DNA from 4 places in the Rhodoferax sp. LS1R11 genome. Region 1 is predicted to be linked to each of the others. Evidence: predicted binding sites of a transcription regulator. Region 1 holds the regulator's gene; each other region holds the start of a gene.
What was found. Region 1 encodes sigma-54, which starts transcription at its own class of promoters, with help from an activator protein. Its sites were predicted from a motif close to TGGCANGNAANCTGCTTT; they were not measured.

Region 1 (3,589 bases):
CCGGCTTGTGGCCAGCCACCTGCAGAAGTTCTATGGCAGCCGCAAGGCCGTCAAGGACGTGTCGCTGACGGTTCGAAAAGGCGAGGTGGTGGGCCTGCTGGGTCCCAACGGTGCGGGCAAAACCACGTCGTTCTACATGATTGTGGGCCTGGTGCGCGCCACCTCGGGTGACATCACCATTGATGGCCAGTCCATCGAGCACATGCCCATTCACCGGCGGGCCCGCCTGGGGCTGAGTTACCTGCCGCAGGAAGCCTCCATTTTTCGCAAGCTCAATGTGGAAGACAACGTGCGCGCCGTGCTGGAGCTGCAGCGCGACGAGGCCGGCAAACCCCTGGGCAAAGCCGAGATCGAGAAACGTCTGACCGAGCTGCTGCAGGAGTTGCGCGTGGACCACCTGCGGGAAACGCCCGCCCTGGCGCTGTCCGGTGGCGAGCGGCGCCGGGTTGAAATTGCCCGCGCGCTGGCTACCCAGCCCCGGTTCATTCTGCTGGACGAACCGTTTGCCGGGATTGACCCGATTGCCGTGATCGAGATCCAGCGCATCATCAGTTTTTTGAAAGCCCGGGGTCTGGGCGTGCTGATCACCGACCACAACGTGCGCGAAACCCTGGGCATTTGTGATCACGCCTACATCATCAGCGACGGCACCGTGCTCGCTGAGGGCACACCTTCCGAGATCGTCAACGACGCCAACGTGCGTCGGGTCTATCTGGGTGAACACTTCAAAATGTAGATATATGGCCCCCACGTTTGTCACTGCGTGTACTGCACTGCCCCCCGAGGGGGGCTGGCCTTGCTTGGGGCGGCCCGGCGCGGCGGCCTTTACTCACGCGCCCGACACTGCGGTGAGCACATGAAGCAAGGTCTTTCCCTCCGTGTTTCGCAGCACCTGGCGCTCACGCCGCAGTTGCAGCAGTCGATCCGCCTGTTGCAACTCTCCACGCTGGAGCTGAGCCAGGAAGTCGACCAGATGCTGGACGACAACCCGTTTCTGGAGCTGGGCGCAGACCAGCCGGTGCGCGAGGAGTTTGGTCTGGCGCAGGCCGATACGCCCGTGCGCAATGACGATCTCAATGCCGAAGCTGCTACCAATACTGTAGCTGACTACGCAGTAGAGACGAGGGCTACAGGCGAAAATGATACTGAAGTCACGCCGCTGTCCGCCGACGACGGCCAAAGTTGGGAAGGCGATGGCAGCGCCTCCCTGTCACCCGACGACAGCGAGTGGGGTGGCGATGCCAAGCCCAGCACCAACAACCTCAACGGCAACGAAGACGCCGATGTGACCGAGATGGCGCGCACCCAGGAGTCGCTGCAAAGTCATTTGCACCGCCAGGCGCTGGCCTTGCGTTTGAGTGAGGAAGACCGCGCCGCCCTGCGATTTTTGATCGAGTCCCTGAACGACGACGGCTACCTGGAGGACACACTCATCTCGCTGGCCCAGGGCCTGGCCGGGGACGGCGATGCCGAGCAGGTCGAACAACTGGTGCACCATTTCACGGTGGCGCTGTCGCTGCTGCAAAGCCTGGAGCCCGCGGGGGTCGGGGCGCGCCATCTGGCCGAGTGCCTGACCTTGCAACTGAAGGCCTTGCTGGCCAGGGCGGTGACGGACCCGGCCTCCCGACAGTTGCAGTCGGTCCTGAAGGTGGCCTTGCGCATCTGTGCCCAGCCGATGGACCTGCTGGCGCGACGCGACGTGAAGCGACTCGTTCAGGTGTGCGCGGTCACCGATGCCGCCGTGCGCGAAGCCATTGCGCTCATCGCCCGCCTGGAGCCCAAGCCGGGCCGGCGGTTTGTGAATGTGGAACGCAACATCGTGGTGCCCGATGTGCTGGTGGTCAAGGTCGGCAAGGGCGCTCAGGCCAAATTCCAGGTGCGGCTCAATGCCGAGGTGATGCCCCGCCTGCGGGTGCATGACATCTACGCCAACGCGCTCAAGCAGCACAAGGGCGGCGGTAGCGAGTCGTCCAACTTTGCGGCGCTGCAGCAGCGGCTGCAGGAGGCGCGCTGGTTCATCAAGAACATCCAGCAGCGCTTTGACACGATTTTGCGGGTCAGCAACGCCATTGTGGAGCGTCAAAAGAGCTTCTTCACCCATGGTGAACTGGCCATGCGCCCCTTGGTGCTGCGCGAGATTGCCGACGAGCTGGGCCTGCACGAATCGACCATCAGCCGGGTGACCACGGCCAAGTACATGGCCACGCCGTTTGGCACGTTTGAGCTCAAGTATTTCTTTGGCTCCGGCCTGGGCACCGACTCGGGCGGCAACGCATCCAGCACCGCAGTGCGCGCCCTGATCAAGCAATTCATCAGCGCCGAAAGCGTGACCAAGCCGCTCAGCGACAACCAGATTTCCGAGATGCTCAAAGAGCAGGGCATCGACTGCGCCCGCCGCACGGTGGCCAAATACCGCGAAGGTCTGCGGATTGCCCCCGCATCCTTGCGCAAGGCGCTGTAGCGCCTTTATCCAGAACACCATGAACCAACTTCAATTATTTTTGCCCTGCGCCGCCGGCGTCGAGGACTACCTGGCGCCCGAGATTCTGCGCATCACCGGCTTGCCGCCAGGCTGCGTGACCAAGCAGCGCGGCGGCGTGGCCGTGCGCACCTCCATGGCGCATGCCATGCTGCTCAATCTGTACAGCCGCCTGGCCCAGCGCGTGCTGGTGCTGCTGTCCTACACCGAGTACCGTGGCGAGCAGGACCTGTACCGCGCCGCCAGCGAGGTGGCGTGGGAGCGCTGGTTCACGCCGAAGGAAAGCATCAAGGTGGAGGTAACGGCGCAACACAGCCCGCTCACCTCGTTGAACTTTGCGGCGCTCAAGATCAAGGACGCGGTGTGCGACCGGTTTCGGGAGACCGCGGGCGGTGTGCGTCCGGACGTCAACACCCAGTGGCCCGACGTGCGTATTTACACCCACCTCACCACCGACCACTGCTCGCTGTACATCGACACCTCGGGCGAGCCGCTGTTCAAACGTGGCTGGCGCGAGGACAAGGGGGATGCGCCCTTGAAGGAAACCCTGGCCGCGGCCATGATTGCCGCCAGTGGCTGGGCCGATGGCGACGAAGATTTGCAGCCCTTGTACGACCCCTGCTGCGGCAGCGGCACCGTGGTGATTGAGGCGGCCCAGATCGCGTGCAACATCGCGGCGGGCAGCCGTCGCCGGTTTGCGTTCGAAAAGTATTTGCCCTTCCGCCGCGCGGAGTGGGAGAGCCTGAAACAGGAAGCGGCGGATGCCGAGGTAGTGCGCGAGCCCGGTCAAAAGCCCATTATTTTTGGCAGCGACGTGGCCCACCGCATGGTCGATTTCGCCCAGCGCAATGCGCAGCGCGCCGGGGTGGCCGACGTCATCGAGTTCCGCGGCGGCGATGCCTTGCAGCGCATGCCCCCGGTAGACGGCGGTGGCGTGATGCTGCTGAACCCGCCGTATGGCGAGCGCATTGACGTGGGCGGCGTGGCCAAGGGCTCGCTGGGCGCTTACGACGATGAGGATGAGGCGCAAGTGGGCCGCTTTGGTGCCCGTGAACTGGCCCACACCGACGGCGGCGGCGAGTTCTTCAGCCAGCTGGCCACGCACTGGAA
Region 2 (3,589 bases), on a different contig from region 1:
GTCCTGATGGTGGCGCTGTCACTGGGCCTGGGCTATTACTACTGGGACAGCACGCTGGACTGGGTGCGCACGATGCTCGAAGCGTCCTCCATCATCAACAACATCTGGGGCTGGCTGCAAAGCGTGGGGGCGGGCAGCCTCAAGACCGTGCTGGCGCCCTTGCTGGTGGTGGTTGCCGTGACGCCTATCATCGTGGTGCTTTCCCTGCTCATGGTGGCGGTGCTGATGACGCCTGCGCTCACCATGCTGGTGGCCGAGCGGCGTTTCCCGCAGTTGGAGCGCAAAAAGGGCGGCTCCATGATGTTCAGTATTGTCTGGTCAGTCGGCTCGACCTTGCTGGCCCTCATCGCCATCGTCGTCTCGATTCCCCTGTGGCTGGTACCGCCGCTGATTTTGATACTTCCTCCTTTGATCTGGGGCTGGCTCACCTACCGTGTCATGGCATTTGATGCGCTGGCCGAGCATGCCAGCCCGCTGGAACGACGTGAGCTGTTTCGCAAGCACCGGGGGTGGCTGCTGGGGATTGGCGTTTTTTGCGGTTATCTGGGCGCCGCGCCAAGCCTGATCTGGGCCTCCGGTGCCATGTTCATTGCCATGGCGCCCATCCTAGTGCCGGTGGCGATCTGGATTTACACCTTGGTGTTCGCGTTTTCATCACTGTGGTTTGCGCACTACTGCCTGGCGGCCTTGCAATTCTTGCGTACCGAGGCCGCGGTGGCTGCTGCAACCGCGGCCTCGGTCCCGGTCCCGGTGCTTGGCCCTGCGCCGGCCACGTTGGACGTGCAGGCGGTAACATGGCCGAATGACAACTCCTCCGGCCCCAACACCCTGCGTTAACACCATGCCCCGTTTTGGGCTGATCATCGTCGGTGACGAGATTCTGTCCGGCAAACGCACTGACAAGCACCTGTCCAAGGTCATTGAACTGCTCAAGGAGCGCGGTCTGCAGCTTGACTACGCTGACTACGTGGGCGACTCTCCCGAGCGCATCACCGCGACCCTGAAGCGGGCATTTGCCTCGGGCGATATCGTGTTTTCCACTGGGGGTATTGGTGCCACGCCGGACGACCATACCCGCCAGTGTGCTGCCAAGGCGCTGGGCCGTGAACTGGTGCTTCACCCCGAGGCTGAGGACCTGATTCGCCAGCGCATGCGTGACCTGGCCAAAGAGCAGGGCACCATGTATGAGCCAGATCGTCCCGACAACATTCACCGGTTGAACATGGGCGTGTTCCCTGCCGATGCGCAGATCATTCCCAACCCGTTCAACCAAATTCCCGGTTTCAGTTGTGGCTCCGTTCACTTCGTGCCCGGTTTCCCGGTGATGGCTTGGCCCATGATGGCGTGGGTGCTTGACACCTGCTACCCGCATCTGCATCAAACCGCGGCGTGGATTGAGAAATCGGTCATTGTGTTTGGCGCCATGGAGGCCGCGTTGACGCCCCTGATGGAAGACCTTGAGCGCGACCATGAAGGGGTCAAGATCTTCAGCCTGCCCAGCGTCGACCACCCGCAATACGGGCGTCACATTGAGTTGGGCGTCAAAGGTGAACCCGGCCTGGTTGCAAAAGCCTATCCGGCGCTGCTGGCCGGGCTGGCCACCTTTGAATTGACGCTTGGCCCTGAATTGGTGCGTAATTAAGTGAGCCATTTCGGTGTTGAATTTAATTGCACTTTTTTGGTGCATTTAAATTCCAAATGGCTCTGCATGTTCCGCGTTCGGCTGTCCAAACGGGGCCAAACTCAGGGCAAAATACGGGACTGGTGAATCGGTGTTTTGTCAGCCTTGGCATAAAAACTGCATTCGCATCCCTGAAACATTTTCAACAACGACCCAACCAGGAGTATTTGATGGCCAAGACCGTCGCAGACGTCATGAAGATGGTGAAAGAAAACGAAGTCAAGTTTGTTGACTTCCGTTTCACCGACACCCGTGGCAAAGAGCAGCACGTTACCGTGCCTGTTTCTCATTTTGATGAAGACAAGTTCACGTCGGGTCATGCGTTTGACGGTTCGTCCATCGCTGGCTGGAAGGGCATTGAAGCCTCCGACATGCAGTTGATGCCTGACCCGAACACGGCCAACGTCGACCCCTTCTTCCAGGAACCCACCCTGATTTTGACTTGCGATGTGGTTGACCCCATCGACGGCAAAGCCTACGAGCGTGACCCCCGTTCACTGGCCAAGCGCGCTGAAGCGTACATGAAGGCCTCCGGCTTTGGTGATACCGCCTACTTCGGTCCAGAGCCAGAGTTTTTCGTGTTCGACGGTGTGCGTTGGGGCAATGACATGTCCGGCTGCTTCTCCAAGATCGAATCTGAAGAAGCCGCCTGGAACACCGGCAAGGAATACGAGCACGGCAACACCGGCCACCGTCCTACCGTCAAAGGTGGCTACTTCCCCGTGCCCCCAGTGGACAGCTTCCAGGACATGCGCTCGGAAATGTGCCTGGTGCTCGAAGCCCTCGGCATTCCCGTTGAAGTGCACCACCACGAAGTGGCCAACGCTGGCCAGATGGAACTCGGCACCAAGTTCAGCACGCTGGTTCAGCGCGCTGATTGGGTTCAGTTGCAAAAATACGTGATCCAGAACGTGGCCCATGCCTATGGCAAGACCGCGACCTTCATGCCCAAACCCATCGTTGGCGACAACGGTTCCGGCATGCACGTGCACCAGTCGGTGTGGAAAGACGGCAAGAACCTGTTTGCTGGCGACGGCTATGCAGGACTGTCAGACTTCGCGCTGTACTACATCGGCGGCATCATCAAGCACGCCCGTGCCCTGAACGCCATCACCAACCCAGGTACCAACAGCTACAAGCGCCTGGTGCCTGGCTACGAAGCACCTGTGAAATTGGCTTACTCGGCCAAGAACCGCTCGGCTTCGATCCGTATCCCCTTCGTGGCGAACCCTAAAGGCCGTCGCGTTGAGGCACGTTTCCCTGATCCACTGATGAACCCGTACCTGGGCTTCTCGGCTCTGCTGATGGCGGGTCTGGACGGCGTTGAGAACAAGATCCACCCTGGCGAAGCCGCCAGCAAGGACTTGTACCATTTGCCACCCGAAGAAGACAAGTTGATCCCAACGGTCTGCCACAGCCTGGACCAGGCGCTGGACTGCCTGGATGCAGACCGCAGCTTCCTGACCAAGGGCGGTGTGTTCACTGACTCTTACATCGACGCTTACATCGACCTCAAGATGCAGGAAGTCACGCGTTTGCGCATGGCCACTCACCCGATTGAGTTTGACATGTACTACTCGCTGTAATCCAGCCCGGCCTGTGCTGTAACTTGTTACAGCGATTGGCAAAAAAAGGACGGCCCCGGCCGTCCTTTTTTATTGGAAAAACCATGACTTTTCACTTTGTAAGGCCTTGACGCATACTGGCAAAATGCACTGTGCTTTTTTACCGCGTGGGAAATGTATGAAATATGTTGTGTTGATCTCTTTGGCTGTTGCTGCTTTTGCGCAAAGCAGCCTGGCCCAGCCCATGTACAAGTGCGACAACAACTACTACACCAACACCCTGCCTGATGCCAAGGCCAGAGGCTGCAAGCTCATGGAGGGTACCAGTGTGACCGTGGTGCCC
Region 3 (3,589 bases), on a different contig from region 1:
GGCAACTTGACCGGGGCCAAAATCGCCTTTGAGCAAGCCATCAAGCTAAACAATGCCTTCACACAGCCCAAGCTGAATATTGCCCGACTTGAAATTGCAGGCAAAGCGTATGACGCAGCGGCCCTGCGACTGGGCGAGATTCTCAAATCAGACGCAAACAATACCGAAGCCATGTTCGAAATGGCCACTTTGGCAGACCGCAAAGGGCAAATTGCCGAAACCCAACGATGGTTGGAAAAAGCCAACGACCTTTCTGGCCCAAAAGAAATACGCTGGGGGCTAGCCCTGACGGACTTCCATTTGCGCAACGGCCAACCGGGCCCAGCGCTGGAAGCAGTCAAAAAAGTGTCGGCCAAAGTACCTGAAGACCTGTTTGTGTTGATGGCCTATGCCAAATCTCAGATCGCCAGCGGCGACTTGCCTGGAGCTAGAAGCAAGCTCACCAGCGCAACCAAAGTGGCTGACTACAACCCCCTGCTGCAAGTGCAAATCGCGGCGTTACAGATGGCAGCAGGCAACCTGCCTGGCTCGACCTACAGCCTGGAAAAGGCCTTGTCGAGTCAGCCCGACTTTTTGCCTGCACTGGTTTTGATGACCGATGTGGAGCTGCGCCATGGCGAACCCGCCAAAGCCGAAAAACGTGCCCGCCAAATCATAGAACAGAACCCAAAACGCGCCATTGGTCATAGCTTGATGGGCGACGTCGCAAAGGCACGTGGGCAGGCTCCAGCGGCACTGGAGAACTACCGCCGCGCTCATCTGACAGAACCAACGTCGGAAACAATGCTTCGGCTCTTCCGAGAGTTAACGCGCCAGGACAGCGGGAAACCTGCGCAACAACTGGCTGGTCAATGGCTCAAAGTGCACCCCAAAGACATTGGCGTGCAAAAAGCATTGGCTGACAGCTACGCTAGCGCTGGCAACTTTGCTGTCGCACGCATGCTGTACGAGAGTTTGCTAAAACAGGCCCCAGACGACGGAGAGGCCCTCAACAATTTGGCCAATGTCCTGCTGCGCCTCAAGGACCCCGGTGCCATCAAAGCGGCTGAACAAGCCGTGGCCCAAGCTCCAAATGACCCCAACACCATCGATACCCTGGGTTGGGCTTTGTTTCAAGGAGGCCAAACTGATCGTGGTCTGCAACTGCTACGTGATGCCCGCCTGCGAGAACCTGGTAGTCCCGAAATCCGTTACCACCTCGCGGCGATATTGGCAGGCACCGGCAGAAAGACTGAAGCACGCGAAGAGCTTGAGTTTGCTCTGAAAACCAATCGAGCTTTTGAAAGTAAAGTTGACGCAGCCGCGTTACTCAACACACTGAAATAGCAGCAGTGTCAAAGCCATCCAGTGCACGACAATAACTTGTCGGATTTTTTTACAAGTTGCTTCAATTTGTTACTCAACTAAATTGCAAGTCCTTGATAACTCAAAGGAAAGATTCACTGGCATGAATTTCGCATGTTTCACTAAAATTGTTACGAGTTGTTAGCTGTGACATGAAAAAGTCACCATTTCAAGGAAAGAGACTATGAAAACCGTTGTATCCAAATACTTTGCTACTGCTTTGGTCGCTTTTGGTTTTGTAGGCCCGTGGGCCTCAGTATTTGCGGCTTCCACATGGTCACTTGGCAGCTGCACGACAGGAACGGCTCCATCAGGGCAGCTTGGCTCCACCAATGCGGCAGGAGGGTCTGGGTGTGTGAGCGGAACAAATCTTGGAACGGGAACGAGCGCGAATTCCGTTCACGCATACGCATATGCAGCGGACAACGCGACGACCACTACTTTTTCGGCTGCAACCCTGAACCAGTATGGCGCGTCTGCTGGGTTGGCAGTTGCCTACAGTGACGAAGTTAAAGCTGCTCCAGAACATGCAATGGACAACAACCTCAAAACCGAGTTGATCGCCTTTAAATTTGACACGGAAGTCATTTTGAGTCAGATCAAATTCGGCTATGTATCCGGAGACGGAGATTTTTCATTGTTGGCTTGGAAAGGTTCTACGGCCCCGACCACTACTGACATCACAGGCAAGAGCGCTTTGACGCTGAAATCTGCAAGTTCAACCTCTGGATGGCAATTGGTTGGCAACTACGCCAATACACCTGGCGCCACAACGGACATTGACCGTGATGTGACAGTCAATAGTGGCGGCATGGGCTCCAGTTGGTGGATTGTGAGTGCGTGGAATGCAAGTTACGGTGGCACGAATGGAACTGGCCTTGGTGATACGACTCCGGACTACATGAAAGTAATGTCTATCGCCAGTAAAGATGCGGGGTCGACAAAGGTACCGGAACCGGGCTCGCTGGTTCTGGTGGGCGCAGGCCTTATTGGCCTGATCGGTTCGCGCCTTCGCCAGAAAAAAACAGTCTGATTAGGTCGCCTGCCTTCTTAAAAAGCGCTTCCAGCAGATGCTTTTATGACGCTCACCGCAACTCGCAAACCGAACGATCCACGATTTTTTTAGAGATACCTCGGGGCGTTCGACCAAGTGTTTTTATATCGACTTGGAGTATTCAAGCGACATGGTTAGGCAACAGGATTCAATAGCCCGCTGCTCGAAGGTGTCATGCCCCAGAGCTAGTTAACGCGTGGACCACTAACTACGTAGCAACCTGACTCCAAAATCAGCCCGATGTCCCCGACTCGCGCAGCAGGTCTTCAAGTTCAGACGGCGTCAGCGGATGGGCAAATAAATAACCCTGGCCAAAATCGCAGCCAGCCTGGATCAACAAGTCGCGCTGTTCGGCGGTCTCCACCCCCTCGGCCACCACCTTCATGCCCAGTTCGTGCGCCATGTGAATCATGGAGCGGCACAGCGCCATGTTTTTCGAGGTCGCCTGCAAATCGCAGACAAAAGACTGGTCAATCTTGATGAAGTCAATGCTGTACAACTGCAAATAGGCCAGTGATGAGTAGCCGGTTCCAAAGTCGTCAATCGACACCTGTATGCCGGTTTTTTGCAGGGTCAGCAGTTGCTGCTGGACCTGCTCGGACGCATCAAGCAGCAGACCCTCTGTGATTTCCACTCCAATGGCATCACCTTCCAGCCCAAGGGTTTTAAGGTGCTCGGCCCAGTGCTGCGGCGACCGCTTGGCGTTGCGAAATTGCAGCGGCGACGTATTGACGGCCACCTGTAGATGACGCGGGAGCGTCTGGCGCCAATCGACGACCTGCTGCGCCACCTGCCTGAAAACCCAATCACCAATCTCTGAAATCAGACCACTTGACTCGGCCAGAGGAATAAATTCGCCGGGTTCGATCAGCCCACGTTCGGGGTGTCGCCAGCGCAGCAAGGCTTCGACCTTGTCGACGCGCCCTGTGGCGAGTTCCACAATCGGTTGGTAGAGCACAAAAAACTGCTTCAACAGCAGCGCCTGGTGCAAGTCATTGGTCGTACGCAGGCGGGTCTGGGACTGCACCTCAAACTCCGGTGTAAAGAAGCTCACACCGTTGCGCCCGCGTGCCTTGGCGACATACATGGCCTGATCAGCTTGTTTGAACAGGTCATCCAGCAATTCACACTGCGACGTGGCCAGGGTGATGCCAATGCTGCCCGAAATGAAAATGTTTTCATGCCCAAGCA
Region 4 (3,589 bases), on a different contig from region 1:
CGGGTCATGGCGGCGTAGCGGTCCTTCAGACCCAGCTTTTTCTTGTTGACACGGGTGTCCATGTTGTCTCCTTGTGTGGTTCGGTATCAGTGCGTCCAGCTCAGCGAGAGCTGGTCATCGTCTTCGTCGATATGGCCCGACAACGTGACGAGGTTCACGTGAATCTGCTGCAGATTGAAAGACCGTCCAATCAGTTCTTCGATGGTCTGGCGACGGATCACCAGGCTGCCAGGGGCATCGATCTTCACCAACCCGGTTGGGTAAGTGGCCTGCGCGTTAGCGTTGTCGGCCAGGATCGCGTCGATGATGGGACGCGAATCTTCGTTATCCTGAAAAGCAATGAATACGTTGGACATGCGGGGTCTCCTTTTCTTTCTGATGGAATGGCGGTGTCGCTCAGACCGCGAGGCCGGTTTTCTTGCTGCGCAGGTCGAGACCGTCGCGTGCCGCCTGCAGTGCCTGCTGACCTGCCGCACCCAGCGCGAGTTCGGCCACGGGTGCGAGGGCCGCCTGAGCCCGATCAGCCCAGGACTTGGCCCAGCCCGAAATCAGTTGCTGGTTGTCACCGGATTCCGCCGCTGCCGTCTTGAGCACCGCGTCGATCCAGCGCGCGCTTTCGTCGTGCCACTCGGGCATGAAGGCGGTGAGCATGGCGATTGCCGTACCGCCCTGGGGCACGATGTGATCGTCGACAAAACTGCCGTAGATCAACGGGTAGAGCTGACCGTCGAGGGCGAAGTTTTGCGCAACAAACAGCTCGAAGGGGTCCGACAGCACCAACGTATCCTCAACGTAGTGGCGCAGTGCTTGCCAGCGCGCCTCCTTCAGCCAATCGTTCTTGCCCGCCTGCAGCACACCCGGCTCGTCAAGCGCCAGGCCCAGACGGGTGATGAATTGCGCGGCGCCCAGGTGATCCATGGCGTGGAACATGGCCGGCGCCGTGAACGGTGTGCCGTAGCCGTAAGCGCCAATCGAACTGTTGTTCATATTGCCGCCCCATGCCACGTGGCGCAGCGGCATCAGGACCTCGCAGGCCTTGGCACGAACGGCATCGGGCATCTTGGCCACCAGCCCACGTGACTCCACGAACTCATAACTCGCCTCGATGGCATCCTGCTGGCGCGCACGCGCCATGGTCCAGGTGGCGTAGTAGTACTGGCGGGGATCACGCAGCACGTTCCAGTCGGCCAGCTTGACCGCCGAACGGGAGGCGTCGAATATTTCATGCTCGGGGTCCCAGGTCGGCCGGTAATGAAAGTTGGCCGAGGGCTGCGTGCCGAGGGTGGCTTCCTGGTAGCGCGACGCCGGCTTGTCGTTGCCCACGTATTTCGCCGTATGCGCAAAGGTGTTGCGCAAGGGCTTGATTTCACGGGTGTGGAGATCTACTGACATATGAACTATCCTTTTTGGAAAAGAAACTGCGCTGGGACTCAATCGCTCAGGGGTTGCACTTGCTGCTGGACACAGAACTCGTCAAAGGCAGCCTGGGGCAACATCAAATCAACCGACAACTCGGGCCAGCCAATCGAGAACTCAAAAGAGACCAGTCCGTCCGGACGTGTTTCCTTGATCCGGACAAACTTGCGGGTGAGATCGCAAGCGGGGATCTCGACAGTGGGTGGCACCGACTTGGTCATTTGAAGCATCCTGAAAGGCAGCGGTTGAGGACATGGGGCATGAATTGGCGGGCATAACTGCTCTGTCTTTGCAAGTTGCTTGCCACGGCTCGTTGAAATGACTAAATTCTCGAGATTTTTAGGGAAAACCCCTAGGCTGGAAGCCTGATCTCGTCATTTTCAGGCCTGATTTTTGGCACGAATCAAGTGGCCAGGAAGTTCTATTCTTTTGCGGCACTGCAACAATTGTCCATTTGAAGCAATAAAACCCCTTTAATTTGACCAAATGATGAAATTAAAGTCGAAACTTTGAGATTCCTCCTATCATCGCAGCCAGTTTTAAAATATCGAGAATATGGCAAAGCCGCCTAACCACGAGATGATGTGCTCATGAACTTCAAATACCCCCCGGACAGCGACTTGCGTCGCCTGTTGCGCTTCGAGCCCGACAGCGGCGCCATCTGGCTGGGCGACCGGCGCATGGTGCTGATGCACACCGTGGCCTTGGCCGCGTTGCGCCAGGATCTGATGAGCTCGGTCGGCCCCGAGCATGCCCGGCGCATCCTGACCCGCATGGGCTACGCCTCGGGTCTGTGCGACGCCGAGTACGCCAAAAAGACACGGCCCGGCGATGCCTTGCAAGACAGTTTCATGGTGGGCCCGCAACTGCACATGCTCGAAGGTGCGGCGCGTGTCACGCCGGTCAAGCTCACCTTCGACATCCCGGCGGGCCAGTTTTACGGCGAGTTCCGCTGGGACCATTCCTGGGAGGCCTACGCGCACCGGCAGAAGTTCGGCCTGGTCGACGACCCGGCCTGCTGGACATTGCTGGGCTATGCCAGCGGCTACACCAGCGCCTTCATGGGGCGGCTGATCCTGTTCAAGGAGACCCTCTGCGCCGCCTGCGGGGCTGGCCACTGCGTCATCGTCGGACGGCCCATCGAAGAATGGCCCGATGGCGAGGCGCATCGCGTCTATTTCACCGACGACTCACTGATGGAAAAGATGGAGGCCCTTCAATCGCAGGTGGAAGCCCTGAAGTCGACGCTGGAGCCCGCCAGCCAGGGCGGCCAACTGATTGGCGCCTCCACCGCCTTTCGCAAGGCCTACACACTGATGCAAAAGGTGGCGCAGACCCAGGTCACGGTGTTGTTGACCGGTGAAACCGGCGTCGGCAAGGAGCGCTTTGCGCGTGCGCTGCATGAACTCTCCAACCGGGCCGACGCGCCGTTTGTGGCCGTGAATTGCGCCGCCTTGCCTGCCGAACTGATTGAGGCCGAACTGTTTGGCGTGGAGAAAGGCGCCTACACCGGCGCCCATGCGGCGCGCGCCGGTCGCTTTGAGCGGGCCGATGGCGGCACCCTGTTGCTCGATGAAGTGGGTGAACTGCCCATGGCGGCCCAGGCCAAGTTGCTGCGTGTCCTGCAAGAAGGTGAAATCGAACGCGTGGGCGGCGAGACCACGCGCAAAGTCAATGTGCGGCTGGTGGCCGCCACCAATGTGGACCTGGAACAGGCCGTGCAGGCCGGGCGTTTCCGGCGTGACTTGATGTACCGCCTCAATGTCTATCCCATTTGCATTCCCCCGCTGCGCGAGCGCCAGACCGACATCGAGCCCCTGGCCCAAAGCATGCTCGCGCGTTTTTGCGCCCTGCACAGCAAACGCATCACGGGCTTCGCAGAGCGCGCGCTCCAGGCACTGCAGCAACACGACTGGCCCGGCAACGTGCGCGAACTGGAGAACCTGGTGGAACGTGGCGTCATCCTGGCCAGCCAGGGTGGCATGGTCGAAGTGGAGCACCTGTTTCCCAACCAGCCTGAAGCGGTGCAGACGGGCCTGGACGCGCGGGGCCAGCTGGCCAGGTTGCCCAGCGCGCAGGAGGACGACCTGAGTGCCCGCATTCTGGCCAGCGGCAGCTCGCTGGAGGACATCGAGGCGCGTGTGCTGGACCATGCCGTGGCCCGCGCACGCGG

Region 2: a site for sigma-54 is predicted at 1,788-1,805, ahead of glnA (type I glutamate--ammonia ligase). Genes of this name have one in related genera too.
Region 3: a site for sigma-54 is predicted at 1,444-1,461, ahead of xdp1 (exosortase-dependent surface protein XDP1). Genes of this name have one in related genera too.
Region 4: a site for sigma-54 is predicted at 1,705-1,722, ahead of AC097N_RS19010 (phenol hydroxylase subunit). Genes of this name have one in related genera too.

Annotation. Positions count from the first base shown of each region.
Region 1 is NZ_JBWMAW010000002.1:95,287-98,875, reverse strand. Features, by position in the region: gene lptB (LPS export ABC transporter ATP-binding protein) at 1-736, shown strand, start outside; gene rpoN (RNA polymerase factor sigma-54) at 857-2,461, shown strand; gene AC097N_RS03175 (THUMP domain-containing class I SAM-dependent RNA methyltransferase) at 2,481-3,589, shown strand, end outside.
Region 2 is NZ_JBWMAW010000011.1:80,181-83,769, forward strand. Features, by position in the region: gene AC097N_RS14025 (EI24 domain-containing protein) at 1-837, shown strand, start outside; gene AC097N_RS14030 (competence/damage-inducible protein A) at 842-1,642, shown strand; gene glnA (type I glutamate--ammonia ligase) at 1,852-3,267, shown strand; gene AC097N_RS14040 (hypothetical protein) at 3,425-3,589, shown strand, end outside.
Region 3 is NZ_JBWMAW010000004.1:122,414-126,002, forward strand. Features, by position in the region: gene prsT (XrtA/PEP-CTERM system TPR-repeat protein PrsT) at 1-1,326, shown strand, start outside; gene xdp1 (exosortase-dependent surface protein XDP1) at 1,529-2,377, shown strand; gene AC097N_RS07225 (putative bifunctional diguanylate cyclase/phosphodiesterase) at 2,631-3,589, opposite strand, start outside.
Region 4 is NZ_JBWMAW010000021.1:5,370-8,958, reverse strand. Features, by position in the region: gene AC097N_RS19025 (aromatic/alkene/methane monooxygenase hydroxylase/oxygenase subunit alpha) at 1-62, opposite strand, end outside; gene AC097N_RS19020 (MmoB/DmpM family protein) at 87-356, opposite strand; gene AC097N_RS19015 (ferritin family protein) at 397-1,392, opposite strand; gene AC097N_RS19010 (phenol hydroxylase subunit) at 1,431-1,637, opposite strand; gene AC097N_RS19005 (sigma 54-interacting transcriptional regulator) at 2,007-3,589, shown strand, end outside.